Regions from separate parts of the Vannielia litorea genome, predicted to be linked through region 2. Evidence: riboswitches for the same ligand, from Rfam matches in the RefSeq annotation. Region 2 holds a riboswitch; the other holds the start of a gene.
The links. A riboswitch is a leader RNA that binds a small molecule or an ion and turns the genes downstream of it on or off. The one in region 2 is predicted to bind thiamine pyrophosphate.
Positions count from the first base shown of each region.

Region 1: linked by a shared signal. The riboswitch ahead of KUV38_RS17450 (thiamine ABC transporter substrate binding subunit) and the one ahead of KUV38_RS13875 (YkoF family thiamine/hydroxymethylpyrimidine-binding protein) in region 2 are both predicted to bind thiamine pyrophosphate.

Region 1 is NZ_JAHVJR010000002.1:410,318-425,125, forward strand. It holds gene KUV38_RS17435 (cytochrome c1) at 1-432, shown strand, start outside; gene KUV38_RS17440 (ATP-binding cassette domain-containing protein) at 560-1,252, opposite strand; gene KUV38_RS17445 (thiamine/thiamine pyrophosphate ABC transporter permease ThiP) at 1,239-2,786, opposite strand; gene KUV38_RS17450 (thiamine ABC transporter substrate binding subunit) at 2,762-3,736, opposite strand; TPP riboswitch at 3,774-3,885, opposite strand; gene KUV38_RS17455 (hypothetical protein) at 4,005-4,763, shown strand; gene aroC (chorismate synthase) at 5,143-6,246, shown strand; gene KUV38_RS17465 (glutathione S-transferase family protein) at 6,336-6,935, shown strand; gene KUV38_RS17470 (DMT family transporter) at 6,937-7,818, opposite strand; gene KUV38_RS17475 (HU family DNA-binding protein) at 7,999-8,289, opposite strand; gene KUV38_RS17480 (AMP nucleosidase) at 8,420-9,904, opposite strand; gene KUV38_RS17485 (adenine deaminase) at 9,901-11,703, opposite strand; gene KUV38_RS17490 (DNA topoisomerase IB) at 11,765-12,763, shown strand; gene KUV38_RS17495 (class II aldolase/adducin family protein) at 12,830-13,492, shown strand; gene KUV38_RS17500 (SDR family oxidoreductase) at 13,485-14,342, shown strand; gene KUV38_RS17505 (exopolysaccharide biosynthesis protein) at 14,362-14,808, shown strand, end outside.
Region 2 is NZ_JAHVJR010000001.1:2,825,982-2,840,789, forward strand. It holds gene KUV38_RS13860 (ABC transporter substrate-binding protein) at 217-1,197, opposite strand; gene KUV38_RS13865 (ABC transporter ATP-binding protein) at 1,194-1,934, opposite strand; gene KUV38_RS13870 (ABC transporter permease) at 1,921-2,685, opposite strand; gene KUV38_RS13875 (YkoF family thiamine/hydroxymethylpyrimidine-binding protein) at 2,738-3,349, opposite strand; TPP riboswitch at 3,340-3,446, opposite strand; gene KUV38_RS13880 (AMP-binding protein) at 3,601-5,322, shown strand; gene KUV38_RS13885 (enoyl-CoA hydratase/isomerase family protein) at 5,319-6,128, shown strand; gene KUV38_RS13890 (SDR family NAD(P)-dependent oxidoreductase) at 6,130-7,026, shown strand; gene KUV38_RS13895 (MarR family winged helix-turn-helix transcriptional regulator) at 7,037-7,528, opposite strand; gene KUV38_RS13900 (TRAP transporter large permease) at 7,525-8,817, opposite strand; gene KUV38_RS13905 (TRAP transporter small permease) at 8,814-9,359, opposite strand; gene KUV38_RS13910 (TRAP transporter substrate-binding protein) at 9,419-10,438, opposite strand; gene KUV38_RS13915 (hemin ABC transporter substrate-binding protein) at 10,761-11,585, shown strand; gene KUV38_RS13920 (FecCD family ABC transporter permease) at 11,592-12,686, shown strand; gene KUV38_RS13925 (heme ABC transporter ATP-binding protein) at 12,694-13,479, shown strand; gene KUV38_RS13930 (antibiotic biosynthesis monooxygenase family protein) at 13,514-13,828, shown strand; gene KUV38_RS13935 (TonB-dependent hemoglobin/transferrin/lactoferrin family receptor) at 13,905-14,808, opposite strand, start outside.

The DNA of each region.
Region 1 (14,808 bases), on a different contig from region 2:
CTGATGGCCAAGGCGCGCGCGGGCTTCCACGGGCCTTACGGCACCGGCATCAACCAGTTCTTCAAGGGCATGGGCGGCGCCGAATACATCGCCTCGCTCCTGACCGGTTACACCGGCGAGGAGAAGACTGAGTATGGCGCGACCCTCTACGAGAACACCGCCTTCCCCGGTGGCTGGATCTCGATGGCCCCGCCGCTCGCCGGTGAGGACGTGGACTTTGACGATGGTCACAGCAACGACCTGCACCACGAATCCGAGGATATCGCCGCCTTCCTGATGTGGGCTGCCGAACCGAAGATGATGCAGCGCAAGGAGACCGGCTTCCTGATCGTCGGCTTCCTGATCTTCCTCTCGGTGCTGCTCTACCTGACCAACAAGCGCCTCTGGGCGCCGCATAAGGCGAAGGCCAAGGCGCTCAACGCCAAGGACTGAGCCTTGACGGCAGACTGACAAAAAGGCGCGGACCGCAAGGTTCGCGCCTTCGTCGTTTGGGGGGTTGCTCATCCGCCCTTCGAGGCGTCTTCGCAGTGGCGAGGAATGGCCAGGGGCCGATGACGAGCTACCCTAGATAGGCCCGCAGCGCCTCGGGCGGATCATCGAGCAGCGGGCCGGTCTCGACCGGCGGGGCGGCCTGACCATTGGCGACCACCACGGTTTGCCCGGCGAAGGCGCGGGCATCGGCGGGGTCGTGGGTGACCATCAGGACCGTGGCCCCCGCGTCGCCCGCGATTTCCTCCACCAGCGCCAGCATCTCGCGTTTCAGCGCAGGCCCCAGCGCGGCGAAAGGCTCATCGAGCAGCAGCACCGGGCGGGCGCGGAGGAGCACGCGGGCGAGGGCCACGCGGCTGCGCTGGCCGCCGCTCAGCGCGCGTGGGAGCCGGTTGCCCATGCCCCCCAGCCCGACGCGGTCCAGCGCCGCCTCGACGTGCCGCAGCTCCTCGGCAGAGAGCCGCAGGTCGGGCCGCAGGCCGAGGCCGGTGTTGCGGGCCACGCTGAGGTGGCCGAAGAGGTTCTCTTCCTGAAACAGTACGCTGACGGGCCGCGCGCCGGGCGGCAGGGCGCTGATCTCGGCGCCGTCCCAGAGCACCCGGCCCGCCGCAGGCTCTACGAAGCCCGCGATGCCCATCAGCAGGGTCGATTTGCCCGCGCCGGAGGGGCCGATGACCGCCGCGCGGGCGCCGGGGGGCAAGGCCCAATCGGCGGTGAGGGTGAAACTGCCCTGCGTGAGCCGCAGCCCTTCAAGCGCCAGCATTTGCGCGCCCTCCCCGATCGAATCCCCAGAACAGCGCCAGCGAGAGGGCCAGAAGCAGCAACGCCGCGCCTGCCGCCTGATCGATCCGGTAGGAGGCCATCAGGCGGTAGAGTTGCAGCGGCAGGGTGGCGGTGTCGCCATCTGCAAAAAGCGCGATCACCCCGAGGTCGCCCATCGAGAGCGCGGCGGCGAGGCCGAGGGCAAAGCCGATGGGGCGGCGGAGGACAGGAAGGGTGACCAGCCGCATCCGCGCCCAGCCACTCATGCCGAGGCTGTCGGCCAGCCGCCCGGAGCCTGCGCGCATCTCGCGCGCGGCGGGCACCAGCGCGGCGAGGGCGAACGGCAGGGCCAGAACCGCGTTGACGAGGGCGGTCACCGCCAGCGCGATCTCATCGGGGCGGACCCAGCGGTAGCTGAGGATGAAGAGGCCGGTGCCAATCACCAGCGGCGAGGCGGCGATGGGCAGCACGCCGACAAGCTGCACCCAAAGCCCGCGCCGGGCGGCGAGCGCCATTGGCAGGGCGAGGGCGAGACAGAGCGCGGCGGAGGCGAGGGCCACGAGGATCGAGCGCAGCGCGGCCCACCAGACAGCGGCGGGCATCTCGGCGAGGCCTGCCACGCCACGCAGGCCCACGGCCAGCAGCGGTGCGAGCAGGAAGAGCGCGGCGAGCGCGATCACCGTGGCATCCTGCAGGCGCAACCAGCCGCCGCCATCCCAGCGGCGCACCACGCCGCCCAGCCCCCCGGCAAAGACGGCAGGCCGCGCGAGGCCCCAAGCCAGCGCGGCGGCGACGCCCGCGAGGGCGAATTGCACGAGGCCGAGTACCGAGGCGGCGCCAAGGTCATAGTCAAACCGGAAGGCCTGGTAGATCGCCAGTTCGACGGTGGTGGCGCCCGGCCCGCCGCCCAAGGCCAGCGCCACGGCAAAGCTGGTGAGGCAGAGGGCGAAGATCAGTAGCCATGCGCCGGGCAGCACGCTGCGGAGCATGGGCCACTCCAGCGCGCGCTGCACCGCGCCTGCCTCCATGCCCAGCGAGGCGGCGAGGCGGAAGCGTTCGGCAGGGATCGAGAGCCAGCCTTGCAGCACGAGGCGCACCGCCAAAGGCAGGTTGAAGAAGACATGGGCCAGAATCACCCCCTGCGCGCCGTAGGGGCTGACCTCGGGCAGGCCAAGCGCCCGGAGTGCCACGTTGACCACGCCGGAGCGCCCGAAGACGGCGACGAGGCCCAGTACGGCGACTATGGTGGGGAGGATGAAGGGGGCGCCCATGAGGGTGATCACCGCCCCCCGGCCGCGAAAGCGCCGCCGGGCGAGGGCGCGGGCCACCGGGACGGCAAGAATCACGCTGAGGCTGGCCGAAACCACGGCCTGCCAGAGGGTGAACCAGAGCGCATCGCGCGCCGCAGGCCCGACCCCGGCAAAGCCCTCGGCCCGCCATGCCACGGCGGCGAGCGTGCCCAGCGTGACCGCCAGCACGAGCGCCGCCGCGAGCGCGGCGAGGCTGCGGGTTACTGGCTGAGACCCTGCCGCCACGTTTCGATGGCCTCATCGCGCATGGCCTCTGCCGTCTCGGCATCGACGTAGAGCGCCTTGTCCGGCACCGGGAGGGTGCGGAAGGTTTCGGGCAGTTTCTCGGCGTCCAGCTTGGCCGGGAAGCTCCAGTTGCCCTCGGGGATGGCCGTCTGGAAACCGTCGCTCAGGATGAAATCCATGAAGCGCTGCGCAAGGTCGGGCTGGTCGGTGCCGACAAGCTGCGCGGCCAGTTCGACGTAGAGGTAGTTGCCCTCTTCGAAGATCGCCGCCTTCTTGCTCTCATCGCCCTCGGCCATGATGTGATAGGCGGGCGAGGTGGTGTAGCTCAGCACCATGTCGGCCTCGCCCTCGGTGAACATGCCATAGGCCTCGCTCCAGCCCTTGGTGACAGTGAGGATCTTGGGCGCCAGCCGCGCCCAGGCCTCGCCCGCCTTGTCGCCGTAAAGCTCCTCGACCCACATCACCAGCGCCAGCCCGGCGGCAGAGGCGCGTGGGTCTTGAATGACGATGCGGGTGTCATCGGGCATGGCCAGCAGCGCCTCGAAGCTGGTTGGCGGGGTCTCGGTGCGCTGGTCGTAGATGAAGGCGAGGTGGCTCCAGTCGAACGGCAGGAAGGTGTCATCCTCCCACGAAACGGGCATGGTCAGGGTCGAAACATCCTGCCCATGGGCGGCGAAGAGGCCGGAGGCGGCGGCGCGGGCCATTTCATCCTGGCTCAGGCCGATGGCGACATCGGCCTCGCTGCGGGCGCCCTCCAGCAGGATGCGCGGCAGCACGTCGCCGGTGACAAACTCAAGCTCGCAGCTGCACTCGGCCTCGAAGGCGGTTTTGATCGCGGGGCCGGGGCCCCACTCGCTGGCGAAGTAGTCAGGGGCATAGACCGTCAGGGTTTCCGCCGTCGCCATGCTGGCGACAAGGGCAAATCCCGCGGCGATGAGGGGGGTCTTCATGGGTATCCTCCATTGCATGCGGACGGAGCGGGCAATCGAGGGGACTCGAAACCTTCCCTCCGCCGGTTCTAGCCGGTTCAGGTTCGACGGGTTCGCGGGCGCTTGGCCGGCATCTCAGCCCCACTGCTGGGGCACCCCGAGGTGAGGCGCAGCATAGAGCGGTGCGGTGCAATGGCAAGGAGGTCACAGATGCTGCGCTGCGGCACGCCCGGGCCTTCCCTTTTGATGCGCGCGGCCTAGCATTTGTGACTGTTCAATGGAGACCGACATGATCCGCCCAATCGCCCTCGCACTGGCCTGTCTTCTGCCGCTGCCCGCCGCCGCGCAGCAGGCCACTGGCTTTGAGTCCTTCGGCGTTACGCTGGAGGGCGGCGGACATCCGGCGGGGGACTACCTTGGCCTCACCGGCGAAGCCCGCGCGATCTATGGGCTGGGCTGGGGCGAGCTGGCGGTAGACCTCTCGCTCTCCACCACCGAGGCCGGGTCTGAGAGCCTGACAGCCGCCGGGGTGCTGGTGCATGCCTCCGCGCGGCCCGCCAGCTGGGTGGCGCTTGGCCCCTATCTCTGGCTCGGCAGCCAGAGCGAGGGCGGCGGGGCCTATGCGCTGGGGGTCGAGGCCGCAGTGCAGACCGCCTCCGGCTGGGGCGGCGAGCTGTGGTTTGGCGAGACCCGGGGCGGCGTGCTGGGCGATGAGGGCTATGCCACCAACAAGGGCCTGCGGGTGGGGTACACCGGGCAGGGGCCGGTCTCGGCCTATGGTGCCTTCCTGAAAGACACCGCCAACCTCGCCTCGGGCGATCAGGATTTCTACCGCCTCGCCCTCGGGGTCGACACATGGCTGGAAATGCCCGGCTCGGGGCGCGAGATACAGCTCTCGGTCGCCGCCGGGCAGCATCATTTTGACCTGCTGGACAAGCGCGAAAACTGGGTGGCCGTTGGCATCACCATTCCGCTCGACGGGCGGCGTGCGGCGCGGCCGGAGTTCTCCTCGCGCCGCGGGGTGCTTCACAACCTTCCGTTGCCGTAAGGAAAATCACTCGCTTTTATAGGGTGTTATCCGAAGTTAACCCAGCGTAACCCATCTGCAACATTCCCGCCGCCGCGTGCGGATTGGCGCGAAATGCGAAACGGTTCGCGCCGGGTTGTGGTATGTTCTCTGACATAACGAAGGCGCTCCAAGCGCCTCGCAACGACCAGTGTGGTTACGATGCCCCCATGGTTACCGGGGGTTCGTTGCTGAACTGAATCGGCAGGAGCTCGGGCCCCCCAATATGCCACCGGGGGCCTCTGAAAGAGCTGGGCGGTGGCATTGTCATCATTGATTGTCCCGGGCTCCTGCCGGTTTGTTTCTCCTTGGCACCGCGCCGCGCCTTGGGTAACTCCTTGCTGCCAAAGGAGCCCTGCCCATGAGCCTCAACACATTCGGCCACCTCTTCCGCGTCACCACTTGGGGCGAGAGCCACGGGCCTGCCCTTGGCTGCACCGTCGATGGCTGCCCGCCGGGCGTGCCGGTGACAGCGGATCAGCTGCAGGTCTGGCTCGACAAGCGCAAGCCGGGGCAGAACAAATACACCACACAGCGGCGCGAGCCGGATCAGGTGGAGATCCTTTCGGGCGTGTTCGAGGGTGTGACCACCGGAACACCGGTGCAGCTGATGATCCGCAACACCGACCAGCGCTCGAAGGACTATGGCGACATTGCCGAGAAGTTCCGGCCGGGCCATGCCGATATCACCTATTGGCAGAAATACGGGATCAGGGACTATCGCGGCGGCGGCCGCTCCTCGGCGCGGGAAACCGCGGCGCGGGTGGCGGCGGGCGGGCTGGCCCGGAATGCGCTGGCCAAGCTGGCGCCGTCGCTTTCGATCAAGGGGTTCATGGTGAGCATGGGCAACCGTGCCGCCGACCCGGCCCGCTACGACATGGCCCAGATCGACCAGAACCCTTTTTGGACCCCTGACGCACAGGCTGCGGAAGAGTGGGCCGGATACCTCGACGAGTTGCGCAAGAGCGGCAACTCGGTGGGCGCGGTGATCGAGGTTGTGGCCTCGGGCGCCCCTGCGGGGCTTGGCGCGCCCGTCTATGGCAAGCTCGACACCGATCTTGCCGCCGCGATGATGAGCATCAACGCGGTGAAGGGCGTGGAGATCGGTGACGGTTTCGCCGCTGCGCGGCTCACCGGTGAGGCGAATGCCGACGAGATCAGCATGAGCCAGGGCGGGCCCGTCTATAGCTCCAACCACGCGGGCGGCATTCTCGGCGGTATCTCGACCGGGCAGGACATCGTGGTGCGTTTCGCGGTGAAGCCGACAAGTTCGATCCTCAAGCCGCGGCGGACGATAAACAAGGCGGGCGAGGAGACCGAGATCATCACCAAGGGCCGGCACGACCCCTGCGTGGGCATCCGCGCGGTGCCGGTGGGCGAGGCGATGATGGCCTGCGTGCTGCTCGATCACATCCTGCTGCATCGCGGGCAGGTGGGCGAAGGATTGCCCGGCAAGATCGGCTGACTGCCTCCTGTCGCCGATCCTGCCAGCGCTCCTGACACAACCCTGTCAGGTGGGCTCTGCTAGGGAGGCGGCAGACACAGGAGACAGTCATGATCAGATTCTACCATTCAGCACATTCCCGCAGCGGCACCGTTGCCATGGCAATCGAAGAAATGGGCCTTTCCGCAGAAATAGAGACGAAAATCGTCTCTGTTGCGCGGCAGGATGGCTCCGGCGGGCCGGACGCCGACAACCCCCACCCCGAAAAGAAAGTGCCCGCACTGGAGGTGGACGGAACGCTGGTGACGGAACGTGCCGCGATCCTCGCGCTGCTCTCCGAGCTCTTCCCCGATGCGCCCACAGCAGTGCCGCCCGGCCACCCCGAGAGAGGGCCGTTCCTGATGTGGCTGGCCTATTACGCGGGCGTGGTGGAGCCGCTGATCATGGGGATGGTCTGCGAGGTGGCGGACAACCCGATCTGGGTGACCACCTATCGCGATATGGGGGCCATGACCGCGCGAATGGAAGCGGCGCTGGAGGGGCAGGACTACCTGCTCGAAAGCGGCTTTTCGGCGGCCGACCTGATCATGGCCTCGCCCTACCAGTGGAACCGCGACTGGCTGCCCAAGGTGCCGGTGATCGAGGCATGGTTCGACCGGGTCAACGCCCGCCCGGCGGTGCAGGCCGTGGTGGCGCGGGAGCGCGCGTAGGTCAGCCCTCGGCCTTCTTGGCGACCTTGGCGAGCTGCACCAGCAGGATGCCCACGGCGATGATGGCGACGCCCGCAATATCGAGCGGGCCGATACGCTCATCGAGGAAGATCCAGGCGACCAGCACGCCGAAGAACGGGTTCAGAAAGTGGAACGTGGCGGCCTTCACCGCCCCGATCCGCCCCACCAGCAGGAACCAGATCCAGGTCGCCAGCAGGCCGGGGACGAAGACGGTGTAGAGGAAGGCCAGCAGGAGCGAGGTGCTGGGGGTGTATTCCCACGTCTCGAAGAGGGCGGAGGGCAGGATCAGGCAGGCCCCGCCGATGAGCATCTGGTAGCCGACGACGACCATGAGGTTGCCGCCGCCGCCGGAGGCGCCGCGCAGGGCCAGCGTGGCCACCGCCAGCGCAAGGGCCGCCACCACGCAAAGCGCCACGCCGGGCAGGCTCACGCCCGCCTCAAGCCGCGCGCCCATGATCAGCAGCACCCCGCCGAAGCCAAGCACGAGGCCCAGCACGCCGACGCGCGGCAGCCGATCGCCCAGTGCGACCCAGCCGATCAGGCCCACAAGCAGCGGCATGGAGGAGGCGATGATCGCCGCCAGCCCGGCCTCGACCCATTGCATGGCGATGAAGTTCAGGCCAAGATAGAGCGCATTCTGGCAGACGCCGAAGATGATCGTCGCGCGCCATTGGCCGCGCGTGAGGTTGAAGCTCTGCCCCAGCGCCCGCGCGATCAGCAGCGCGATGCAGCCCGCCAGAAAGAACCGGATCGAGCTGACTGCCAGCGGCGGGGCGGCGGTGACGATGATCCGCGCCGAGGTAAAGGCCGACGACCAGATGAAGGCAAAAGTCAGCCCCATGAAGATTGCGCGGATATCCATATTCAGCCCCTTGTCGTCGCCCAACCGCCCTACGCCTCCCGCGCGGGAGGGTCCAGCCGATTTGCATGACGAGAGCAAGCATGTTGGCGGATGCCGCGCTGCCGAGAAAGTGGGTCACCAAAGTAAAAGGCCGCCCGGATGGGGCGGCCTCGAAAGCCTTGGCAGCTTTTAGCGGTCGGCTTAGCCGTTCACGCTGTCTTTCAGAGCCTTGGCGATGGTCATCTTCACCACCTTGTCGGCCTCTTTCTTGATCTGCTCGCCGGTGGCGGGGTTGCGCACCATGCGCTCGGGGCGCTCGCGGCAGTAGATCTTGCCCACACCGGGGAGGGTCACGGCGCCGCCGCCGGAAACTTCCTTGGTGATGATCGCAGTGATCGCTTCGAGCGCGGCACCGGCGGACTTCTTGTCGCTGTCCAGCTCTTCGGCGATGGCGGCGACCAGTTGAGTCTTGGTCATCGGTTTGGTTGCCATGTACTTGTCTCCTCGTAAGTGACCCAAGTCTGGGTCTTATGTTTGGCAAATCTACGCCATCTTGCGGCGTCCCACAACGTTTAGTGGCCCTTCGCCCAGTAAATCAAGGCGTTTTCTGCGATTTTCGGGATCAGAGGAAGGCAGTTTCGTCAAAACTGCGCAATTTCCGGCTGTGCAGCCGCTCCAGCGGCATTGTCCGCAGGTGTTCCATCGCTCGTATCCCGATCAGAAGATGGTTTGCAACCTGTGATTTATAGAACTCCGAGGCCATCCCGGGCAGTTTCAGCTCGCCATGCAGCGGCTTGTCGCTCACGCAGAGCAGCGTGCCGTAGGGCACCCGGAAGCGGAAGCCGTTGGCGGCGATGGTCGCGCTCTCCATGTCGAGGGCCACGGCGCGGGACTGGCTGAGGCGTTGGACCGGGCCGGACTGGTCGCGCAGCTCCCAGTTGCGGTTGTCGATGGTGGCGACGGTGCCTGTGCGCATGATGCGCTTCAGCTCGAAGCCCTCGAGCTGGGTCACGTCGGCCACGCCCTTCTCGAGCGCGATCTGGATCTCGGCCAGCGGCGGGATCGGCACCCAGACCGGCAGGTCATCATCCAGCACGTGATCTTCGCGCAGGTAGGCGTGGGCGAGCACGAAGTCGCCAAGGCTCTGGCTGTTCCGCAGGCCCGCGCAATGGCCCACCATCAGCCAGGCGTGGGGCCGGAGCACGGCGATATGGTCGGTGGCCGTCTTGGCGTTGGAGGGGCCGACGCCGATGTTGACGAGGGTGATTCCCGCGCCGTTCTCGGCCTTGAGGTGATAGGTCGGCATCTGCGGCATCTTTGCCGGTGTCAGGATCTCGGCCTCGGGATCGGTGATCTCGACGTTGCCGGTGCTGACGAAGCTGGTGTAGCCGCTCTTGGGATCGGCCAGCACGTGCCGGGCGTAGGCCTCGAACTCTTCGACGTAGAACTGGTAGTTGGTGAAGAGCACGTGGTTCTGGAAGTGGTCCGCCGCGGTTGCGGTGTAATGGCTGAGCCGGGCGAGCGAATAATCGATCCGCTGGGCGCTGAAGGGGGCAAGCGGGTGGCTGCCATCTTCATGGACATAGCCGAAATCATCCACGATCGCGTCATTGGTGGTGGAGAGGTCCGGCACATCAAACACGTCGCGCAGCGGGTAGCTGAGCGCGCCGTCCTGCGGGACCGAGACCTTGGCATCGTTCGCCACGGCAAAATGCACCGGGATCGGCGTGGCGGAGGGGCCGATCAGCACCGGCTGGTTGTGGTTGTGGATCAGCAGGCCGATCTGCTGCTTGAGGTAGGACCGGAACAGATCGGGCCGCGTGACAGTGGTGCTGTAGGTGCCCGGCCCGGCGACATGGCCGAAGGCAAGGCGGCTGTCGGTCTTGGCGTGGCTCGTGGTGGTGAGGCGGATCTCGGGGTAGTAGGCGCGGTAGCGTACAGTCGGCGCATCGCCGGTGACCGCCTCGCTGAAGTGCTTGGCCAGAAAGCGGGTGCTGTCGTGATACAGCTCTTCCAGCCGCTCTACGGCCTTGGCCGGATCGTCAAACAGCTCGGCGCGCTGGCCCTCTGGCGTGACGACCGGGGTGATTTGCTCGTTCGCGTTCATCCTGCCCCCTCCTCGAACAGCTCGGTCAGCTCGAACTTGGTGACATCGACAAGCCCGAGATCCGAAATCCTGAGTTCGGGTATCACGACCAGCGCGAGGAGAGAATGCTGCATGTAGGCATTGTTGAGCGTGCAGCCGCAGGCCTCCATCGCGCTCACCATCTGCGCGGCCTTCTCGGCGACCTCGCTGGCGGGGCTGTCGCTCATCAGCCCGGCGATGGGCAGCTCGACCAGCGCCAGCTCGGCGCCGTCCTTCCAGACCGTCACGCCGCCGCCCACCTCGCCCAGCCGGTTGGCGGCCTTCGCCATCATCTCGCGGTCGGTGCCGACGACGATCATGTGGTGGCTGTCATGGGCGACGGTGGAAGCCATCGCCATGCGCCCCTCGTAGCCGAAGCCTTTGACGAAACCGTTGGTCACGCCCCCGGTGCCGCGATGCCGCTCGACCAGCGCGATCTGGCAGGTGCCCTCCGCGCCCTCGGCCACGCCGTCGACCACCGGCAGCTCCTCAACCAAGGCCTTGGTCGGTGCCTGGTTCTCGACCACCCCGATGACCCGGGCGCGGACGGAGTTGGCCCCCTCCGGAGCCTCGATGATGAAATCGGGCGCCGTGAGGGTCTTGCCCAGATGCACCGTGTTGCGGGCCTTCTCGGGCCAGTCCAGATGCGGAAAATCGACACTGACCTTGCCGGATTCAGCCACCAGCACGCCTTTTGCCCAGACCTTCTCAATCGGCAGGGCCTTGAGATCGGAGGTCAGGATCACATCCGCCCGCCGGCCCGGTGCGATGGAGCCCAACTCCCGTTCAAGTCCAAAGTGGGTGGCGGTGTTCACCGTGGCCATCTGGAGCGCGATCAGCGGGTCGCAGCCGCAGTCGATGGCATGGCGGACCACCCGGTTCATATGGCCGTCATGCACCAGCGTGCCGGAGTGGCAATCATCGGTGCAGAGGATGAAGTTGCGCGGGTCGAGGCCCTTTTCGGTCACCGCGGTGATCTGGCTCTCCACGTCATACCAGGCGCTCCCCAGCCGCATCATAGAGCGCATCCCCTGCCGCACGCGCATCACCGCATCGGCTTCGCCGGTCCCCTCATGGTCATCCGCCGGGCCACCGGCGACATAGGCATGGAACGCCGGGCCAAGATCGGGCGAGGCATAGTGGCCGCCCACCGTCTTGCCGGCCCGCTGGGTGGCGGCGATCTCGGCCAGCATCTTCGGGTCGCCCGCGCTGACACCGGGAAAGTTCATCATCTCGCCCAGCCCAATGATGCCGGGCCAATCCATCGCCTCGGCCACATCCTCGGGGCTGATCTCGAAGCCGGTCGTCTCCAGCCCCGGCGCGGAGGGGGCGCAGCTTGGCATCTGGGTGAAGATCGAAACCGGCTGCAACAGAGCCTCATCGTGCATCAGCCGCACGCCTTCCAGCCCCAGCACATTGGCGATCTCGTGCGGGTCGGTGAACATGACGGTCGTGCCGTGGGGGGTGACCGCGCGGGCGAACTCAGCCGGGGTCAGCATGCCGCTCTCGATGTGCATATGCCCGTCGCAGAGGCCGGGGATCAGGTAGCGCCCTTCGGCCTCCACCACCTCGGTCGCATCGCCGATGCAATGGGAGGCATCCGGCCCGACATAGGCAAACCGCCCCGCCTTCACCGCCACCTGCCAGCCGTCCAGCACCTCGCGGCTCTGCACGTTCACCAGCTTGCCGCCACGGATCACCAGATCCGCCGCTTCGCGCCCTGCGGCCACGGCCACCAGCTCGGGTGCCGCCTCCGCCCATGTTTTGAAATCAGCCGTCATGGCGCAATTGTCCATGCGCCGCCCGGCTGCGCAACCCCCGGCGGAACCGCCGTGGCGGCAGATGCGTTTTCTGGCCATGAACGCCGCGCCCGCCTCCCTCGTGTACTATCCCGACAGCCGCCCCGGCATCGCCCGGCGCCGCTGCGGTCGCGGCTTTACCTACACCGCGCCAGACGGCACCACGATCGACGACCGCACGGAGCGCGCGCGGCTCAAGGCGCTGGCAGTGCCGCCCGCCTATGAGGATGTTTGGATTTCGCCAAAGCTGAACGGCCACTTGCAGGCCACGGGGGTCGACGCGCGGGCGCGCAAGCAATATCGCTACCACCCGGATTGGACGGCCTTTCGTGCCGCCACCAAATACTCCGAGCTGCCTGCCTTCGGGGAGGCCCTGCCCGCGATCCGCCGCCGCGTGGCCCGCGACCTGAACCTCGATGCAGGCGAGGAGGCCTTCGCCCTCGCCGCCGTCATCGCGATGATCGACAGGCTCTCGCTGCGGGTTGGAAACAGTGACTATGCCAGCGAAAACGGCACCTACGGCGCCACCACGCTCCGCTCCCGCCACCTGCGGCTGAAGGACGGTGACCTGCACCTTGGCTACACCTCAAAGGGCGGCAAGAAGGTGCGGCGGAAGATTGGCAACAAGCGGATGCAGCAGACCCTGCAGGAGCTTGATGATCTGCCCGGCGCCGAGCTGGTGACATGGGTGGATGAAGAGGGCGAGGCGCGCACCGTCAGCTCCTCCAGGGTGAACGCCTGGCTGGCTGATCTGACCGGCACACCGGGCATCACCGCCAAGACCTTTCGCACGTGGTCCGGCTCGGTGGCGGCGCTCGAGGCGGCGAGTTCGGCTGAAACAGTCACGATCAAGGCCATGTCGGAGGCCGCGGCACAGCGGCTCGGCAATACCGCCACAATCGCCCGCAACAGTTACATCCACCCCGCCGTGATCGACCTCGCTGAAGACCCATCCGCCCTGCCTGAGACAGCGCCCGACCGCCCCGGCCTGCGCCTGCCCGAGCGGCGGCTCCTGAAGTTGATCGCGCGCTGGCAGCCCTAGGCGAAGGCCCGCTCTGCGCCGCAGCAGGGCCTTGACCCGCCAGCCCACCTGATTATTCAGGATCTCATGCAAAAAGGCCTCTTTTCCAGCCTGCCAAGCATCAGCAATTGGCCCGATCGCACCGACCTCTCGGCGGCAAGCGGCTGGGCGTTGCGCAATGGGCTGGGCGAGCCGGGGGACTTTCTGGCGCTGCTCAAGGCCGATGGCGACACGGTGCTCGTGGCGGGCGGCGCGGGCGCCGGGCCGGATGCGATTGGCTCCGAGGCGCCGCACGGGATGGGCGCCGCCTTGGCCGCCGCGCTGGGGCAGGTGGACGCCCGCTGCCTGATCTTCGCCCGCCCGCAGAACGCCCTCGCGCTGGCCGCGCTTTCCGAAAGCCTGCTGCCGCCGATCTGCCCGGACTCCGCGCTCTTTCATCACCGCCACGTGGTCGACCCCGATTTCGGGGGCCGCCCGGCGGAAGAGGAAGGCCCGCGCCTTGCCGCGCTGCTCGCCGCGCCCGACACCCGCGCCGCGGTGATCGGCAACCAGGGCGTGCTGACCCTCGGCAGCCGGGTGTCTCACGCGCTGTCGAACCTTCACCGCTTCGAGCGGGCCGCCGGCACCTACCTGCGGGCGCTGGCAACCGGCCACGCGCTGCGGATTCTGCCTGACGAGCTGGCCGCCGCTGGGCCTGAGCCGGATGCCGAGGCCTTCTTTGCCGCCGTCAAAGCGGTGACCGGTGACTGACGCGCCGGGCAAAACCCTTCTGTCGCTCGGTCACGGCTATTCGGCCCGCGCCCTCGCCGCACGGATCGCCCCTGAGGGGTGGACAGTGATCGGCACCACGCGCAGCGCTGAGAAGCTGGAGGCCGGTCACGCCGAGATGCACCTCTGGCCGGGCACCGACCTCGCCCCGCTCGCCGCCCGCGCCTCGCACGTTCTGCTGAACGCAGGGCCAACCGAGGAGGGCGACCCGTTTTTGCCGGAGATCGGCTCTATCCTTGCTGAAACGAGGCCTGACTGGATCGGCTACCTCTCCACCACCGGGGTCTATGGCGACCACTCTGGTGAGTGGGTGGATGAGGAGACACCGCTGACCCCCTCGACCCGCCGAGGCGAGATGCGGCTTCAAGCCGAATCCGCCTGGCAAAGCCTCGCCGCCACCCATGGCCTGCCGCTGCATATCTTTCGGCTCGCGGGCATCTATGGCCCCGGGCGCGGTCCGTTCACCAAGGTGCGCGCCGGCACCGCGCGGCGGATCATCAAGCCCGGGCAGGTGTTTTCGCGCATCCATGTCGAGGACATTGCCCAAGTGCTCGCGGCCTCGATGGCGCGGCCCGACCCTGGCGCGATCTACAACCTCTGCGATGACGACCCGGCCCCACCGCAGGATGTGATCGCTCATGCCGCCGAACTGCTCGGCCTGCCGGTGCCCGAGGCGATTCCCTTCGAAGAGGCGGAACTTACCCCCATGGCCCGCAGTTTCTATGCAGAGAGCAAGCGGGTGAGGAATGACCGGATCAAGCGAGACCTTGGAGTGGAACTCCTCTTCCCGACCTACCGGGAAGGGCTCGGCGCGCTCCTCCGCGACGCATGAGATTCGCTCGCTGAGCGACGTGCTGGAGGCGCTTGACCGGCTCTCCGAGCCCGAAACAGTCTCGATCAAGGACCTGCTGGAAGAGATCGGGATGCGCGCCTTCGCGCCGCTGGTGCTGATCCCGGCGCTGATTCTCGTCACGCCGCTTTCGGGCATCCCCGGACTGCCGACCATCGGGGCCACTCTGATCGCTCTGGTGATCGTGCAGAAGCTGATAGGTCGCACCCACCTTTGGCTGCCCGGTTGGCTGACCCGTCGCAATGTGGCCGGGGAGCGGCTGGCGGGGGCGGTGGACTGGATGCGCAAGCCCTGCCGCTGGATCGACGATCACTCGCGTAAGCGGCTCAGCCCCTTGGTTTCACGCCCGGCCAACCTGATCACCGCGCTTGTGATCACGCTAATCTGCGTCGTGATCCCCTTCCTCGAACTTCTGCCGATGGTCACATCGCTCTTTGCGGTTGCCATC
Region 2 (14,808 bases):
TGCCCGGGTGCCAAGTCCCTTCACGGAGATTTATGCCACCGGGCCGGGCTGACGCAGCGGCGATTTGGCAGGTAGATGGCGTGAGGGTTCGGGGCAAGCAGAGCGGCTTTTTCAATGCGCAGAGGTAGGCTGGCGCCTCTGTCGGGAATTGGCGGGCGCCAGCCAAGCTTTTGGAAACGCGGGGGAGTTCCCGCTGGCCGGGTATTGGGCCGGATGTTACTCCGTCATCCAGCCTTGGTCGAACCAGCCCGACACATCGCCCGGCCAGTCGAGCGCCGCGCCGCCCGGACCTTTCAGCACGCCGCTATCGAAGAGAAACCGGGCCATTGTGGCAAAGCGCTCCTTGTCGATGGTACCGACGGGCGTGGAGCCCGCCTTGATGTAGGCCCCTTCGGCGAGCGCGGCCATGGAGCCGCGCACCAGTTCGGGGTTCTGGAACTCGCCCGCGCCGATCAGCAACTCGGCGGCCTGGTCGGGGTTTTCGGCGGCCCATTGGTAGCCCTGTTGGGTGGCCGCCATGAAGGCTTTCACTTGCTGCGGGTCTTGCGCAAGCTTTGCCAAGGTGGTGCCGATGTAGCCGTTCTGCTGATCGGGCACCCCGTAGTCGGCATAGGTGAAGTGCTTCTGCTCGCGGCCCAGAAGCTCGCCGTTCACGCCCTCCCATGTGGCGACCTCCAGCGTGAAGTCGACCGCGCCGCTGGCCAGCGCCTCGTAGGCGCCGGTGCCCATCGTCACGGTGTCATATTCCGCCGTACCGCCGTCGGCCTCGATCATGGTGGTTATCAACGCATCCTCCCAAGCCGAGCCGAAGCCTGCATAGATCTTGCCCTCTAGGTCGGCGGGGCGGGTAATGGCCTCGTTGCTGGCGTTGAATACCAGCCGCCCGTTCTCGCGCTGCATGGTGGCCCAGAGCGCGACGATATCGGCCCCGGCGGCCTTGGCGCTCATGAAGCCGAGCGAGGTCATGTAGGCGTAGTCCGCCGCACCGGCGGCGAGGACGGCGGTGGAGGCGCTGTCGGAATAGGGCAGAAGCTCCACCTCCAGCCCGGCGGCCTCGTAGAAGCCCTTCTCCTGCGCGACGACGAGGCCGATGTGATTGGTGTTCAGTGTCCAGTCGAGCGCGATGGTGACGCTTTCCTGCGCCTGCGCGGCGGCGGGTAGGGCGAGGCAGGCGGCGAGGATGGAAAGCAGTTTCATGGGGTGTCCTCCAGGAGCAGGGATTTGAGCAGCGCGCGGGTGTCGGCCAGGCTGGGCTCGGTGCGGGCGCTGCGGGGGGTGGTGAGCGGGATGTCGGAGATGATGCGCCCGGTGCGGGCGGACATGACGAGCAAGCGGTCGGCCATTTGGGTGGCCTCGTAGAGGTCATGCGTGACCATCAGTACGCCGCGCGGGTGCTCGGCGAGGCGGTCGCAGAGCCAGTGCTGCATCCGCAGGCGGGTGACGGCGTCGAGGGCGGAGAAGGGCTCGTCGAGCAGCAGGAAGCGGCTCTGCTGCACCATAGTGCGCAGAAAGGCGGCGCGTTGGCGCATGCCGCCGGAGAGCTGGTCGGGGAAGCTGGCCTCGTGTCCGGCAAGACCGAAGGGCGCGAAGAGCGGCAGCACGCGGGCGCGGGCGGCCCGGCGGGACAGGCCTGCGATCTCGAGCCCGAGGGCGGCGTTTTCGGCGACGGTGAGCCAGGGGAAGAGCGTGTCTTGTTGGGGCTGGTATGCGAGCGCGGGGGATGGGGCGGCGAGCGGGTCGCCCTCAAGGGTGGCGGTGCCGGCTGCGGAGAGTTCGGGCTGCAGGACGCCGGAGAGCCATTTGACGATCGAGCTTTTGCCGCAGCCCGAAGGGCCTATGAGGCAGGTGATCGTGCCCTCGGTGAGGGCAAGGGTGATGTCCTCGACCAGAAGGCGCGGGCCTGTGCGGATGGTGAGGCCCTCAACCCGCAGCATCGACAGCCCTCCGGTAGCGCCGCCCGGTGGCGCGGTCGATCAGGTGCAGGAGGCCCAGCAGAAGGAGGGTGAGCGTGGCGGAGAGCACAACGGCGGCGAGCACGAGATCGGCGCGGAAGTTGTTCTTGGCAGTCAGAATGTAGATCCCCAGCCCCTGCCGCGCACCTGCGTATTCGGCAAAGATGGTGGCGACGATGGCATAGGTGGCGGAGATCCTCAGGCCGTTGAAGAAGTGGGACCGGGCCACAGGGAGGGCGGCGCGGCGGAAGACCTGTGCGCGACCGGCGCCCATGGAGGCGAGTTGATCGCGGTAGGCCTGCGGCAGGCGGGCGTATCCGGCGAGCAGGCTGACCAGCACCGGGAAGAAGGTGACGAGGATCACCAGCAGCACCTTGGGGAGCAGGCCGAAGCCGAACCAGAGCACCATCAGCGGGGCCAGCGCGACGATCGGCACCGTCTGGCTGGCGACCAGCAGCGGGAAGAGGCCGCGCCGGAGCCAGGGTATGAAGTGGAGGGCGACCGAGATGACGAAGGCGAAGCTGACCGAGAGACTGAAGCCGAGGGTCGCCACGCCGAGGGTGGCTGCTGCGTGGCCTGCAAGCGTGGCGCGGTTGACCCAGAGGCCGAGGGCCACGTCGGAGGGTGCAGGCAGGATCAGTGGCGAGACATCGGCCCAGACGCAATAGAGCTGCCAGACCGCCAGGAAGGCGGCGGCAAGGCACAGGCTGGGCAGGGCACGGGTGATCGGCATCGAGACGGTCCGGAGAAAGGCCTTTGCAGGCCGCCCCGAGGGCGGCAGCGGCTCAGCGCAGGCTGGGGCTGTTGGCCGAGGCGGTCAGGTCGATGGTGACATGCCCTTCCGCCGGACCGAACCGCAAGAAGGCCTGCCGGATCGTCTCGAAGACCGCGCCCGCATCGCCCCGGAGCCGGGTGCAGAAGTTCTTGGACTTCAGGAAGGTGCCGGACTGCTTGAGAAAGTCGATGCAGCCGTAGATCTCATCCATGTGCCTGTCCTGCCCCAGCACGTAGAGCGAAAATTGAACGTCGATGCCCACGCCCTGTTCGGGCGCGGATTGCACGGCCTCCAGTGCCAGCGCCTTGCGCTCTTCCAGCCCGAGCGACTGCGCCTTTACCAGCGCCTCGCAGTGGCAGCTCGGATCATCCGGCTCTCCGGGGCAGCCGCGCGAGAGGGTTACATGCATGGTCACATGCTCGGGCCGTCGGGCGGCCTCGGAGAAGAGGTCGCGGATGGCGTCGAGCAGCGGATCGGGCGCGCCGACCATGAGGGTCGACATGTCGTCGGTCTCGATCCGCAGGTCTTTTTCGTAGGGGGAGAGGGCCTTGAGGCCGGTCATGATGACATCCACGAAATCAGACGTCATCGGGTAGAGTGACACTTGCGCGCCAATGAACATGATATCCTCGCTCCGCTGGCATTACCCAGATCAGCTTTGAAGGGTTCACGCAGGCTTGCGCATCTCAGCCCCGTCCGGAGCACCCCTGGTTGATGGCGCGACCGTCGTGGAGCGCGGGAGGAATGTCAAGGCGGGCAAGCGGCTGTTCGCCCTCTTCGCCATTATGTTTGATGTCCAACAAACTTGACAGGTCTGTGCAGGCGGCGCATGAAAGAGCGGCGCGAGCACCGCGCGGCGAGGGAGGAGACAGAATGGGGAACCGGCAGGGAAAGGATGCATGGTGGAGGCCTGATGCCTCGGGGCCTGCACTGGTGGATATGACCCTCGGCGCCTTGCTCGACGAACAGGCCGAGCGCTATGGCGCGCGCCCAGCGGTCCACGTTGATGAACGGGGCGGTGCGCGCAGTACATCTTGGACATATGCCGAGTTGCGACAGGAGGCCGACCTGATCGCACGAGGCCTGATGGCGCAGGGCATCCTTGCGGGCGAGCGAGTTGCAGTGATGGCGCCGAACTGCGCCGAGTGGATATTGCTTGAGTATGCGCTGGCCAAGATCGGCGCAGTGCTGGTGACGGTAAATCCGGCGCTTCTGCAGGAGGAACTGGCATATATCCTCACGCAAGGCCGAGTGGCCGCGCTGGTTTTTGCCCCGCGCCTGCGCAGCAATGATATCAGCGGGCATCTGCTGGGCATCCTGCCCGAACTGGCCACCACCCGCGGAGGCGTGCGGGCGGCGGGAGGCCCCCTGCCCGACCTGCGGCTGCTGATCGGCCTTGGTGAGACGCCTGCGAAGTTTGCGCTGCCCTTCAATGCGTTGCGGGAGGCGGCGAAGACGGTTTCCCCCGAGGCCCTGAGTGAGCGACAGGCCGGAGTGGCCTGCACCGATGTGGCGCAGATCCAATACACAAGCGGCACCACCGGCAAGCCGAAGGGCGCGAAGCTGAGCCACCGCTCGACGTTGAACAATGCCCGGCTGATGGCTGACCGGGGTGGGTTCAGGGCCGAGGACACGTTGCTCTCGGCCATGCCGCTCTTTCACACGGCCGGTTGCGTTTGCAATGTGATGGCCATGCTCGCCTGCGGTGGCCGGGTGGTGACGATGGACACTTTTGATGCAGGGAGGATGCTGGAGCTTTGGCAGGCTCATCGACCCACGATCATCAATGCCGTGCCAACGATGATGACCCGGCTGCTCGGGCATCCGGATGCCGGGGACTATGACATCCGCACCCTGCGGACCGTCTTCACCGGCGGCACCACTATACCACCGAGCCTGATGCACAGCATGCGGGAGTGGACGGGTGGGGAGCCGATGATCATCATGGGCATGACCGAGTGCAGCCCGATCATCACCCAGACCAACCCCGAGGACCCTACGGAAGCGCGGTTCGGCACGGCAGGCACCCCCCTACCCCACACCGAGATCCGCATTGTCGACCCCGAAAGCGGCCGGACCTGCGGCTGGGGCGAGAGCGGGGAGCTTTGCATTCGGGGCTATCTTACCATGGTCGGGTATTTCGACATGCCGGAGAAGACCGCCGAAACCATCGACGCCGATGGCTGGCTGCACTCGGGCGATCTTGCGGAGCTTACCGAGAGCGGGCATCTGCGGATCGTCGGGCGGCTGAAGGACATGATCATTCGGGGCGGCGAGAACGTGTATCCGGCGGAGATAGAGAACTGCCTGCTGGATCATGGCGCTGTGTCGGAGGTGCAGGTCATCGGCGTGCCGGATGCGGATCTCGGCGAAGAGATATGCGCCTTCGTCGTGCCCGCGCCCGGCGCGGAGGCGGACCCGGCGGCATTGCAGGACTTTTGCCGCGCACGCGTAGCCCGCCACAAGATGCCCAAGTACATCGTTCCGATAGAGGCGTTGCCGCTCACCGCCAACGGCAAGGTGCAGAAGTTCGTGCTGCGCGAAGTGGCCACGCGCCGGATCGCGGACGGCTCGCTGCAACCGGTGCGCCAATGACAGTGCCGTTCCTCTTTGAGCGAGAGGGCCATGTGGCCCTGCTCAGCTTCAACCGGCCGGAGAAGCGCAACGCGATCTGCCCGGAAAGCGCCTGCCGGTTCGCCGATGCCATCGCCGAGATCGCGGCGGACGATGAAATCCGCGCAGTGATCCTGACCGGGGCGGGCGACAAGGCGTTTTGCTCTGGTGGCGACCTTGCACAGACCCTTCCGCTGATGTCGGGCGCGCGGGCACCGGAGACGGAGTGGGACAGACGCTTGCTCGATGATCCGAGCATCAACGATCGGATGGCCCTGCGCAGTATCGCCATGCACAAGCCGATTATCGCAGCCGTCAACGGCGACTGCATGGCGGCGGGTATGGAAATTCTGCTCGGCACCGACCTGAGGGTGGCCGTGCCAGAGGCTCGCTTTGCCCTGCCCGAGGCCGCGCGGGGGGTGATCCCCTTTGCCGGTGCGCTGGCGCGCCTGTCGCGACAGATCCCCTATGCAGCGGCGATGGAGATCATGCTGGCGAACGTGCCGATGACGGCGGAGGACGCGTTGAGGCATGGGCTAGTCAACCGCGTCGTGGCCCGGGAGGAGCTGATGGATGCGGCGTGGGAGTTGGCCGAGAGGGTCTCGGCCAATGCGCCGGTGTCGGTGCAGAAGATCAAGGCCACGGTGCTCGCCGCACAGGGCCGACCGCTGGCGGAAGGCTATGCGCTGGAAGACGAGGCCAAGGCCATCGTGATGGCGACCGAAGATGCCCGCGAGGGACCGCGCGCCTTCATGGAAAAACGCAGGCCAGTCTACAGGGGGCGCTGAGATGAGGTTGGCAGGCAAAGTGGCGGTGGTGACCGGTGCGGGCCGGGGCATTGGCCGGGCGATTGCGCTGGATCTGGCACGGGCCGGCGCGGCGGTGGTGGTGAATGATCTCGATGCCGCGACCGCCGAGACGGCTGCCGGAGAGATCATTGCCGAAGGCGGGCAGGCGGTGGCCGTTGCCGCGGAGATCGGGCGCGAGGGCGCGGCGGAGGCCTGCATTGCGGGCGGGGTCGAGGCGTTCGGGCGGTTCGACATTCTCTGCGCCAACGCGGGCGTGCTTCGCGACAGCGTGTTGTGGAAAACCGAGGACGACGCCTTTGACCTTGTGATCCGAACCCATCTGCGCGGCACGTTCCAATGCGGCCGGGCTGCTGCGCGGCACCTGCGCGAGGCGGGGGAAGGTGGCCGGATGATCCTGGTCGGCTCACCTGCCGGGCAGCTCGGCAACTTCGGCCAGACGGCCTATTCGGCTGCCAAGGCCGGGATTGCGGCGATGGCGCGGACATGGGCGGCGGAGTTGGGGCGGGCGGGGGTATCAGTCAACGCGATCATCCCCACGGCGCTGACGCGGATGACAGCGGAGATTCCGGCCTTCGCGCCCCATGTGGCAGCGATGGAGCGGGGCGAGCCGCTGCCCGAGCGACTGCGGGCCGAGTTCGGCATGGGGCTGCCGGAGGATATTGCGCCGCTGGCGGTGTTTCTGGCCTCCGGAGCCGGCGGCGGGATCACCGGGCAGTGCCTCGGCATTGGGGGCGACCGGCTGGCGCTCTGGTCGCATCCGGCAGAACTGCGAGTGGATCTGCGCAAGGGCGGCTGGACGGCGGGGGCGATTGCGGAGGCTTGGCCCCATCTTTCGGAGGGGGCGGTGCAGCCCTACGGCATACCCCTGGGTCTGTGAGGGCCGGGTCTCACTTTGGTCCGGCTGAAACCGACCGGAGGTTCTCACCCACGCGTTCGAGGCTGGAAATCAGCTGCTCCCGCTCGGCATCCGATAGCCCCTCGGTGATAGCGGCCTCGTGCTCGGCCACGAGCTGTTCGAGTTGCCCGAGCCGCTCCCGCCCGGTTTCGGTCAGAAACACCCGGCGTACGCGTTTGTCCTGCGGGGTCGATTTGCGTTCGACCCAACCTTCTCGGGTTAGGCCCTCAAGGATCGGCACAAGGCTGGATCGGTCCAGAAAAATCGCCTCGGCAAGGCGGGTTTGTGGAATGCCGGGGTTGGCTTCGATCAGTTTGAGCATCCCGAAGTATCGCGGCGCGGAGCCGAAGCCTTCGACCCGCTGCTCGAAGATCTTGTAGGACGCGATCTGCAATAGGCGAATGCGATAGGAGACCGATCGCGACAGAAGCTCCGGCTCGACCACCTCGGCCACGTCCCGCATGACCGGCGCGCGCGCGCTCATTTCATGCTCTCCGGCAGGAAGAGGACCAGCGCGGGGAAGGCGATGAGGAGGATCAGGCGCAGCACGTCGATAGTGACGAAGGGCAGGACGCCGCGGAAGATCGTGACCAGGCTCACCTCCCGCGCGATCGAGTTGATTACGTAAACGTTCATCCCCACGGGCGGGGTGATCAGGCCCAACTCGACTGTCATTACGATGATGATGCCGAACCAGACGGGATCGAACCCGAGTTCGGACACGACCGGAAAGACGATGGGCACCATCAGGATGATCATTGCCATCGCGTCAAGGAAGCAGCCCATGACGAAGAAGAGCAGCAGGATCAGGGCCAGCGTGCCGTAGGTTCCGGCCCCCAGTTCGGTGAGGAACATGGTGATGTTCTGCGGCACCTGAGTCACCGCGAGGAAGTAACCGAAGAGGGTGGCACCGATCAGCACAACGTAGATCGACACCGAGGTGCGCAGCGCTTCGGTGAGGCCGTCGAGCAGGCTGGTCCAGTTCAGGCGGCGGCGGAGCAGGCCGATGATGGCAGTCATGGTTGCGCCCACGGCGGCAGCTTCGGTTGCGGTGACGATGCCGAAGTACATCGACAGGATGACCGAGATGAAGAGCAGGCCTACGGCCCAGATGCCCTTGAGCGAGCCCAGGGCCTCAGGCAAATGGAATGGCTCTGCGGCAGGCAGGTGGCGGCCGTACCAGACGCGGACGGTGAGCATGTAGAGCAGCACGGCGAGGATGCCGGGCACGATGCCCGCGATGAAGAGTGTGCCGATATCGGTTTCGGTGATGAAGCCGTAGATCGCGAGCACCACGGAGGGCGGGATCAAGATACCCAGCGTCCCGCCCGCCGCGATGATGCCGGTCGAGGCGGCGTCTGGGTAGCCGGATTTCTTCATTTCCGGGTAGGCGATGTTGGTCATGGTGGCCGCGGTGGCGACGGATGAGCCGCAGATGGCGGCGAAACCGCCGCAGGCCCCAACCGAGGCCAGCCCGAGGCCGCCCTTGAAACCGCCCAGCCATGCCCGGCCGGCCCGGAACAGCTCGGCCGACATGCCGGAGCGGGTGGCCAGCACCCCCATCAGGATGAAGAGCGGAATCAGGGTGAGGTTAAAGTCGGTGATGGTCGCGATGGGCGATTGGAAGAGCAGGTTCATCGCGGGCGAAGGGTGGACGACCACCGCAAAGCCGCCAACGCCGACGATGCCCATGGCAACCCCGATCGGCACCCGGAGGGCCATCATGCCGAAGAGGGCAGCGAAACCTGCGACCGCCGCGAGCTCGTTGGTCATTTCTGCGTATCCTCTTGCGTGCGCGCCTCGGCGCCATCGAACTCTTCAAGATCGGAGCCGTGGACGAAGATCCGCCAAAGGCGCAGAACGGTGGTGACGAGGGCCGCGACCAGCCCCAGCCAGATCGCCAGAAAGAACGGCCAGTGCGGCAGGCGCAGATCCATCGTGGTGTCGCCGGAGCGGAAGGTGGCCTCGACCCGCTCGCCGATCTTCCAGGTCATCGCCAGCGTGAAGAGTAAGAGAACCGCCCAGGCGAAGCCCGACAACCAGAGGCGCGCACGTGGCCCAACGGCCTGAGCGACGATGTCGACCTTGATGTGCGAGCCATGCCAGGCGACTGAAGCCATACCCCAAGCGATGGCCACGCCAAGCAGCAAACGCGAGGAATCGAAGGCATCCGGCAGGGGGCGCGCAAACCCGTAGCGCCCGATTGCGGAGACGACGATCAGGAGGGTGACGCCGCCAAGCATTAGGCCAGCGATGCGCTCGATTGACAGGACGACACGGTCGACGAAGCGCCGCTTTTCAGTGGGTTGTGTCATCCTGTCCTGCACGTGGTCCGCAGGTAACTGTCAATCGCTTTGCGCATCGCCGGGCCAGCTCAGTAAGCTGCGTCGTTGGCTTCGAGCGCGGCCTTGTAGGCTTCGAGGATGGCGTCGGCATCGCCGCCCTTGGCGGTGACGCTTTCTTTCCACTCGTCGATGAGCGGCAGGGCCGCCTCGCGCCACGCCGCGACCTCTTCGTCGGTCGGCGTGTTGAAGGTCTGGCCGCTGTCAGCCATCAACTTGTCGCGCGCGGCCATGTCATCCTCGAGCCAGCCTGCGGCGGTTTTGGCGGACCAATCGGGCGTGCAGTGGTCGTCGATCACAGCCTTGTTCTCGTCAGAGAGCCCATCATAGCTGCCTTGGTTCATAACCATGACCTGAGACGAGAGGTAGAAGGGCATGTCGAGGTGGACCGGCACCTCATCGGTCAGCTTGAAATCGAACATTGCGCCCCAGGGGAACGTCACCGCTTCTGCGGTGCCCTTGGAGAGCGCCTCGCGCACTTCGGGGGCGGGCACCTGAACCGGGCCGCCGCCAAGCAGCGAGACGAAGCGGGCCATGGTGGCGTGGGCCGGGCGGATGTTCTTGCCTTTGACGTCCTCTGGCGAGGTGATTGTTTCCTGGCTGTGCAGGGCGCCGGGGCCGTGGGGATGGACAAAGCAGACCTTCACATCGCTCATCTCCGCTGCTGCGCCATTCTCCATGTACCACTCGTGGATCGCCTTGGCGGCGGCGACGCTGTCATCGGCCATGAAGGGAATTTCGGTCAACGCGTAGATCGGAAACCGCCCGGCGGTGTATCCGGGGTTCACGTAGGCGATGTCGACGATGCCCTGTTGTGCCATGTCGTAATGGTCGGGCGCCTTGCCAAGCTGCTGGGCCGGGAAGATCTGGATGGCGATCCGGCCTTCGGAGGCCTCCTGGACCGACTCGGCCCAAGGATTGATGCCCTTGGTTGCGGGCGCGATGGTCGGCGGCACCCAATGTGACAGGCGCAGCGTGACCTCTTGAGCAACAGCGGCATTCCCCGCGGTGAGCGAAAGCAGAGCGCCGAGCGCAACGGAAACTTTTTTCATGTGATCCTCCCTGAGATACGGCCTCCTCGCCGTATTTGATTGTTGGATATCCAACATTAAGAAGATTCTCAACAGAAACTTTCTTTGGGTGCCGGATGCGGGCGGTGGTCCGGAGCGCCCAAGGCGAGTGGGCAGCCGGGGCGCGCTCTTGTGGTCGACGGAGCGGTATAATACATCTGCGCTCACGGGTGACCCCCGGTGCCAGCAACGCCGCTACGACGCAGTGCCAGCGACCTCACGAGAAACCGGCTCATGAAGGTTCTGACGCATGGCACGACCCCATATTTTACCCCGCACAACTCTGACGGCGCGCGTTGCCGCATTGGTACTCGCCGTGGCGCTGGCCGGCCCCACTATGGCGCAAGACGCTGGCCGCAGGGTGGTATCGCTCGGCGGGGCCGTGACCGAGATTATCTATGCGCTCGGGGAGCAGGACAGGTTGGTGGCGCGCGACAGCACCTCGACCTTTCCGGCGGAGGCCACTGGGCTGCCAGATGTGGGCTACGTGCGGGCTCTGTCGTCCGAGGGCGTGCTCTCTGTCGCACCCGACATGATCCTCGCAGAAGAAAGCAGCGGGCCGCAGGAAACGCTGGATGTGCTGGAGGCGGCACAGGTGCCACTTGTTGTGGTGCCTGATGGCTACGACGGCCCGGCGATCCGCCGGAAGATCGAGATCGTGGCCGAGGCGCTGGGCGTGCCCGAAAAGGGAGAGGCGCTAGCCGCGGAGGTCGAGGCCACGCTGGCGGAGGCCGTGGAAGGTGCGCGACCTGATCAGCCCGTGCGCGTGCTCTTCGTGCTCTCGATGCAGGGCGGACGGATCATGGCGGCGGGACGGGGCAGCTCGGCTGAAGCGATCATCTCGCTTGCCGGGGGAGTGAACGCGCTTGAGGGCTTCAATGGCTACAGCCAGGTGTCGGACGAGGCGGTGCTGGAGGCCGCGCCAGAGGTGATCTTGATGATGGAACGTGGCGGAGACCACGGCGGCGACAGTGCGGATGTGCTGGCGCATCCGGTGCTGGGGCAGACCCCAGCTGCCGAGTCCGGCGCAGTGCTCCGTCTGCCGGGGCTTCTGCTGCTCGGTTTCGGCCCGCGAACGCCGGAAGCAGTGACTGCCCTGAGCAGCGCGCTGAAGGCCGCGCGGCCCTGAGCCCGGATGGCTGCCCCTGCCCTCTCTGACCGCCCGTCGCCCTTACGCCGACTGGTTGCAGCTGAAGGCGACCGCCGCCCACGGGCGCGCATCGCCGCGCTCGCGCTCACCGCACTCCTGCTGGTGATCAGCGTGCTCAGCCTAGGCGTCGGGGCGTCGGGCACAAGCCTGCCGGCGGCACTGTGGCAGGCGCTCAACGGAGAAGAGATCGCCCTGCGCGACCGGCTGATCCTGTTCGACATTCGCCTCCCACGGCTGGCAATCGGCATGCTGGTGGGCGCGGCGCTGGCGGTGTCGGGCGCGGTGATGCAGGGGCTCTTCCGCAACCCACTGGCTGACCCGGGGCTGGTGGGCGTCGGGGCGGGCGCCGGGCTGGGTGCGATCCTCGCGATCGTACTTGGTGGGCTGCTGCCCTTGGCTCTGCGCGATGGGCTGGGCTACGCGCTGGTTCCGGTGGCAGCCTTTGCGGGCGGATGGGTCACAACGCTCCTGCTATACTGCATTGCCACGCGCGAGGGGCGCACCTCTGTTGCCGTGATGCTGCTCGCAGGCATCGCGCTGGCCGCACTGGCGGGAGCCATCAGCGGCGTATTGGTCTATATGGCGGACGACAGCCAGCTGCGCGACCTTACCTTCTGGGGCCTCGGCTCGCTGGCCGGGGCGACGTGGGGCAAGGTTTTGGTGGCAGGGCCGCTCATCGGGCTGGCTCTGGCGGCAACGCCCTTTCTCGCCCATGCGCTCAATGCGCTCGCATTGGGCGAGGCACCGGCGGCGCACCTGGGGATACCGGTTCAGAGGATGAAGCGCCTCGCCGTGCTCTCGGTTGCGGCGGCGACTGGCGCGGCTGTGGCGGTTTCGGGCGGTATCGGGTTTATCGGGATCGTGGTGCCGCATCTGCTCAGGCTGGTCATTGGCCCGGATCACCGGCTGCTCCTACCCAATGCCGCACTGCTTGGCGCCTCGCTGCTGCTGGTGGCCGATATGATCTCACGCACCATCATCGCCCCTGCGGAACTGCCGATCGGGATCGTCACCGCCGTGATCGGCGGCCCTTTCTTCCTTTGGATCCTGCTGCGCAACCGCGCCGGGCTGGAACTGTGAGGCCGCGATGCTGAGCGCGACCGATATCCACGTGCGCCTCTCCCGGACGCCGGTGCTGAACGGTGCCTCGCTCACGGCCCGACCAGGCGAGGTTTCAGTGATCGTGGGACCGAACGGTTCGGGCAAGACGACGCTCCTGCGGGCGATCACGCAGGAAGTTGGCTTCGAGGGCGAGATCCGGCTGGACGGGGAAGACATTACCGCCCTGCCCGGCTGGAAGCTGGCGGCCCGGCGGGCGGTGCTGCCGCAGCACAGCCGCATCGCCTTTCCGTTCACGGTGGCCGAAATCGTGCGCCTTGGGATGACCGCCGCCGCCACACCGCCGCCAAAAGGCCGGGTCGCCGAAGCGCTGGAACGGGTCGGCCTCGCGGGCTTTGCCGGGCGGCCCTATGCCGCGCTCTCTGGCGGGGAGCAACAGCGGGTGCAACTGGCTCGCGTGCTGACGCAGGTCTGGGAGCCGGTGGGGCCGGAGGGCGCTCGCTGGCTCCTGCTCGATGAGCCGGTTTCCTCGCTCGACATCGGCCACCAGCTCGAGGTGATGGAATTGCTTGCGGGCTATGCCGCGGCGGGCGGTGGTGTGGTGGCGGTGATGCACGACCTCAACCTGACCGCCATGTATGCCGACCACGTAATGCTGATGGCTGGCGGGTTGATGCAGGCGAGCGGCGCCCCGGCAGACGTACTGACCGATGCGAACCTGACGCGGGCTTATGGCTGTGCATTGCGGGTCAACACCGCGCCGCCTGCCCCCGCAACCTTCCTTTTGCCTCACACCGCCCGGCCAACGGGCTGACACTCAAACCAACATCCTCGAAAGGAGAAGTCACATGTATCTGGCAATGAACCGCTTTACCGTGAAGACTGACAACGCGGAGGCCTTTGAGGCGCTCTGGCTCGGGCGCGACACGCACCTCAAGGAGATGGAGGGCTTTCGCGAGTTTCACATGCTGAAGGGGCCAGAGCGGGAAGATGGCACAATCCTCTACGCCTCCCACACGGTTTGGGAGAGCGAGGAAACGTTTCGCGCATGGACCCGCTCCGAGCAGTTCAGGGCATCGCACGCCAAGGCGGGCGGACCGGACAATCTGTTTGAGGGCCACCCGCAGTTCGAGGGCTTCGCCCCGATCCAGCACATCGGCTGAGACCGCCCTGCCCCAAAAACGAAACCGCCGCGTGCCCGTAGCACGCGGCGGTTCTTTTTGTCCCTTTGGTACGACTTCAGAACGTGAAGGCGGCAGAGACCTCCAGTGAACGACCCGGCTGGGCGAGTTCGTTGGGGTAGATCGTGTACTGCTGGTCAAAGACGTTGTCGATGCCCACGCGGAAACTGCTGCCAGCCATTGCCTTGCTGCTCGGGGTCCATGCTGCGTAGAGATCGAGGGTCTGCCAGCTTTCACCCGCAACACCAGTGGACGGCACGCGGTTTTGTTCGGCGGCAAAGGTGGCGCGGGCGCCGAAGAGCCAGTCTTCGTCGGGGCGGTAACCCGCCTCCAGTGTGAGCCTGTCTTGCGGAATGGAGGCCAGCGGATCACCGTCATCACCTTCGCCCCGGGCGATGGAGAGGCCGCCGCCGACGAACCATGCGGCGGTGTCGTAGCGGGCTTCGGCCTCCATCCCCCAAAGCCGGCCATCGACATTGTCGGAGGTGGTGGTGCCGGCGAAGATATCGACCGTCTGCTCGATGTAATTCTTCACGTCTGCATTGTAGAGGCTGACCGAGAAGCTGAGCTTGTCGTCCGTCTGCCGGAAGCCGCGCTTTTCGAACCGGGCGCCGACTTCAAACTGAGTGGACTCTTCAGGCTTCAGGTCCGGGTTGGGAACGAAGAAGTTGTCGGGCGGGAAGCCGAAGGGATTGCCCGGAAAGTGCAGCCCATCGTTGTAGAGTTCGCTCAAAGAAGGCGCGCGATAAGCCCGGGACAGGTTGGCGAAGACCTGCCAATTCTCGTTGGGGCGGTAGCTGACGCCGATGCGGGGCGAGAAGAACTCTTCTTCGACATCGGCGAGCGAAGCGTCGCCTGGCTTTCGGTTGTAGGCATCGTAGCGGGCCCCCGCGATCAGGTCGAACTGCGGTGACAGCTCAAAGGTGGCTTCGGCGAAGATCCCGGTCGTCATTGCCTCAGCG